Regions from separate parts of the Streptosporangium sp. DT93 genome, predicted to be linked through region 1. Evidence: predicted binding sites of a transcription regulator. Region 1 holds the regulator's gene; the other holds the start of a gene.
What was found. Region 1 encodes HrcA, which represses chaperone genes, less so after heat shock. Its sites were predicted from a motif close to TTGGCACTCTCNNNNNGAGAGTGCCAA; they were not measured.
Positions count from the first base shown of each region.

Region 1 (2,197 bases):
TCCTGCAGGTCGAGCTCCACGCGAATGGTGGCGTTGCGCCCGCGGCGGGCACGCGAACGCGGCCCCCGGCCGCCTCCGGCCCCGGCGGCGCCGAAGAAGGCGTCCATGATGTCGCTGAAGGGGAACCCCGCGCCGAAGCCTCCGGCCCCGGCTCCGCCCGAGGCGAACGGGTCACCGCCCATGTCGTACATCTGCCGCTTGCTGGAGTCGGACAGCACCTCGTAGGCCTGCGTGATCTCCTTGAAGCGTTCCTGGGTCGCAGGGTCGGGGTTGACGTCGGGATGCAGCTCGCGCGCCAGGCGGCGGTAGGCCTTCTTGATCTCTTCCGCACTGGCGTCACGGCGCACCCCGAGGGTGCCGTAGTAGTCGCTCTTAGCCACTTTTCGTTGACCTCTTAGGATGCAGCCAGAATCTGGCTGACGTAGCGTGCCACCGCGCGCACCGCGCCCATCGTGACCGGGTAGTCCATACGCGTCGGGCCCAGCACACCGAGCCGGGCCAGTTGCTTGTCCCCAGAACCGTATCCGGCGGCGACGATGGACGTGCCCTGGAGTCCGGTATAGGGATTCTCCGAGCCGATCCGCACGGTCAGCGCCGACAGGTCGGAGGTTTCACCGAGCAGCCGCATGAGCACGACCTGCTCCTCCAGGGCCTCCAGCACGTCGCGGAGGCCGACGGTGAAGTCGGCTCCCGCCAGGTTGGCGGCCCCTGCAAAAACGATCTTCTCGTCGTGCCGCTCCACCAGGGATTCCAGCAGCACCGACAGGATCGTGGCCGCGAGCGGCCGGTCCTCGGGCGACAGCCGCTCCGGCAGGTCGGCGACCTTGTCGGGGACGCCGCTGAGCCCGCATCCGTCGAGCGAGGCGTTGAGCACCGCCCGCAGGTGGGCCACCCGCTGCTCGTCGGCGACCTGGGGCAGCTCGACCACCCGCTGCTCGACCCGGCCGGTGTTGGTGATGAGCACGAACATCAGCCGGCGCTCGCTCAGCGGCACCAGCTCGACGTGGCGGACCGTCGAGTGGGTCAGCGTCGGGTACTGCACCACGGCGACCTGCCGGGTGAGCTGGGCCAGCAGCCGCACCGTCCTCATGACGACGTCGTCGATGTCCACGGCTCCGGCGAGGAAGCTCTCGATGGCCTTGCGCTCCGCGCTGGAGAGGGGCTTCACCTGCGAGAGCCGGTCGACGAAGAGCCGGTAGCCCTTGTCGGTGGGGACGCGGCCGGCGCTGGTGTGGGGCTGGGCGATGTATCCCTGCTCCTCCAGCACGGCCATGTCGTTGCGGATCGTCGCCGGCGAGACACCCAGGTTGTGCCGGTCCGCCAGCGCCTTGGAACCCACCGGCTCGTTGGTGGACACGTAGTCCTCGACGATGGCGCGTAGCACGGCGAGCTTCCGGTCGTCGACCAACGTGGTCACCTCCCTGCCTGCGTTCTCAGGGAAACACGAGGTCTGGCACTCTGTGTTCCCGAGTGCCAAGTGTACGGCCCCGGCGCGAAAGGCGCGATAAGCAAGACCCGCGGACGGTCCCGCCAAGCCGTTGTCAAGCCAACCGCTATCGCGACTCAAGCCACAACCACCACAATCCTTATATGTCCAAAGATGTGGGTTCTTTCCCGGAGGGCGTCGGCGGTGACCCCGGTCACGGTGCGTCCCAGCAGCCGTACGGCCGGCCCGACCGGCAACCATACGGCCAGCCCGGCCAGCACGGGCAGCCCGGCCAGCCCGGCCAGCAGCAGTACGGCCAGCCTGGTCCGCAGCAGTACGGTCAACCGGGTCCGCACTCGTACGGCCAGCCAGGTCAGCCAGGTCAGCCCGGGCCGCAACCCTACGGGCAGCCCGGCCAGCACGGGCAGCCCGGCCAGCAGCAGTACGGCCGGCCCGGTCAGCCAGGCCAATCCGGGCCGCAGCCCTACGGCCAGCCCGGCCAACACGGGCAGCCGGGTCAGCCCGGCCAGCAGCCCTACTACCAGGGTGGGCAGGGGAACCAGCCGTACCAGGGCGGCCAGCAGCCCTACCAGGGTGCCCCCTCCCACGGCTACCCACCCCCCGGGTACGGCGCCCCGCAGGGATCACCGCCCACCGGGAAGATCAAGCCCGGTGTCGGGTGGATCGTCGGAGCCTGGGTGATCGCCGTGATCAGCATCGTCGTCGGTGTCGGCGGCCTCATCGACGGTCTCGCCGGCGCGGTGGACTCCG
Region 1 covers NZ_JBNCLF010000004.1:350,855-353,051, forward strand. Annotated here, with positions in the region: gene dnaJ (molecular chaperone DnaJ) at 1-380, opposite strand, end outside; gene hrcA (heat-inducible transcriptional repressor HrcA) at 395-1,408, opposite strand; gene ACLQ2R_RS11990 (hypothetical protein) at 1,564-2,034, opposite strand; gene ACLQ2R_RS11995 (hypothetical protein) at 2,125-2,197, shown strand, end outside.

Region 2 (2,197 bases), on a different contig from region 1:
CGGTCTTCTCGGTCCTGCGCCGCCTGCCGCTGCCCTCGCGCCTGGCGGGCATCCTGGAGGCCGAGTCGGGGTTCAACGACGCCCCCGCGGTCATCGCGGTCGTGCTGCTGAGCGCCGCCACCTCGCCCAGTCTCGGGGTCGCGCTGGTGGAGGTGGTCTTCGAGCTGGTGGTGGGCGCGGCCGTCGGCCTGGCGGTCGCCCCGCTCGGCACGTACGCGCTGCGGCGCATCGCGCTGCCGGTCTCGGGCCTGTACCCGATCGCGGTGCTCGCGCTGGCGTTCGTCGCCTACGCCGGGGCGATGCTGCTGCACGGCAGCGGTTTCCTGGCCGTGTACCTGGCCGCGCTGGTCATGGGCAACTCCCGGATGCCGCACCGCGCGGCCTCGCGGGGGTTCGCCGAGGGCGTGGCCTGGCTGGCCCAGATCGGCCTGTTCGTGATGCTCGGGATGCTGGCCAGCCCGTCGGAGATCCCGGCCGCGATCGTGCCGGGCCTGGTGGCGGGGTTGATCCTGGTCGCGGTGGCCCGCCCGGCGTCGATCGTCGTCTCGGCCCTGCTGCTTCGGCTGCTCCGCGTCGACCGGCTGAACTGGCGGGAGCAGGCGTTCCTGTCCTGGGCCGGGCTGCGCGGCGCGGTCCCCATCGTGCTCGCGACCATCCCGTGGGCGGCCACGTCGGTCAACGAGGGCACGGCCAGGTTCGTGTTCAACGAGGTCTTCGTGATCGTCGTCGTGTACACCCTGGTGCAGGGGCCGACGCTGCCGTTCGTGGCGAAGGTGCTGGGGCTGACCACCCCGTCGGAGGCCCGTGACCTGGAGGTCGAGTCGGCCCCGCTGGAGGAGCTGAACGCCGACCTGCTCCAGGTGAGGGTGCCGCCGACGTCCAAGCTGCACGGGGTGGAGATCTTCGAGCTGCGGCTGCCCTCGGACGCCCAGGTGACGCTGATCGTCAGGGACGGCCGGACGTTCGTCCCGGCCGAGTCCACCAGGATCCGGGTGGACGACCAGCTCCTGGTGGTGACCACCGCCGCCTGCCGCACCATGGTCGAGCGCCGGATGCGGGCGATCAGCCGCAGGGGCAAGCTCGCCGGCTGGTACGGCGAGAAGGGCACCTGACCGAAACCCCGCATGGCGAGCGAAAGCGGGACATGGCGTAGATCTTTCTGTACGTCTTCCTGTACGGCCACCAGGGCACCTGACGGGAATCTCCCCATGGAATGCGAGAACTCCGACTCGCGTTTATGCTTGTCGGCTGCGTACCATTAGCAGTCGCGCCACCAGAGTGCCAATCGGCGCGGACCACTACGAGGAGGAGCGCGTGCCCACCTACCAGTACGCCTGCAACGCCTGTGACCACCAGTTCGAGATCGTCCAGAAGTTCTCCGACGACGCGCTCACCGAGTGCCCGAGCTGCGCGGGCAACCTGCGCAAGGTGTTCTCCGCGGTCGGCATCGTCTTCAAGGGCTCGGGCTTCTACCGGACCGACAGCCGGTCGTCCTCGTCCAGCACGGTGACGTCCGCGAACGGCTCGTCGAGCTCCTCGGGTTCCTCGGACTCGTCCGGTTCCTCGAAGTCGGACTCGTCGTCGGGCTCCTCGGACTCGTCGAGCTCCACGGGCTCGTCGGACGCCAAGCCGTCGAAGAAGCCCACGACCACCCCGGCCGCCGCCGCCTCCTAACCCCTGGCCCGGCCCCGGCGAACACGGTCGAACGGCTCGGGGGCCGGCCGTACGGCGAGAACGCCCCCGACCGGCTGCGCGGTTCAGCGGCCCGACGGCCGGTCCGCGGCCGAGCCGAGCAGCTCGCGCGGAAGCCGGTCCAGCAGCTCGCGCAGCCGTGGGTGCTCGGCCGGGTTCCAGTCCTCGACCAGCCGGGCGAGCCCGTCGCGGGCCTCCTGAACCAGGCGGCCCGCCGCCCGCTCGCCCTCGCCGGTGAGCTCCAGGACCTTCCCGTCCCCGGACCTGCGGACCAGGCCGCGCGCGACGAGCGCGTCCCCGTACGGCCGGCCCTCCTCGACCGTCACCCCCGCCCGCGCCGCCAGGTCCGCCCCGGCCTGCGGCCCGCACGCGGCCAGCCGGGTGACCAGCCAGACCGACCCCGCGGGCACGTCCATCCCGGTCGCCTCGCCCAGGCGGCGGTAGTAGTCGGCGCGCATGTCCGCGTCCGCCAGCCGCCACAGCCCCCGCTCGACCTCGTCCAGCG
Region 2 covers NZ_JBNCLF010000017.1:73,227-75,423, forward strand. Annotated here, with positions in the region: gene ACLQ2R_RS30340 (potassium/proton antiporter) at 1-1,112, shown strand, start outside; gene ACLQ2R_RS30345 (FmdB family zinc ribbon protein) at 1,315-1,674, shown strand; gene ACLQ2R_RS30350 (MFS transporter) at 1,758-2,197, opposite strand, start outside.
Region 2: the regulator HrcA is predicted to act here: its motif matches at 1,259-1,285, upstream of ACLQ2R_RS30345 (FmdB family zinc ribbon protein).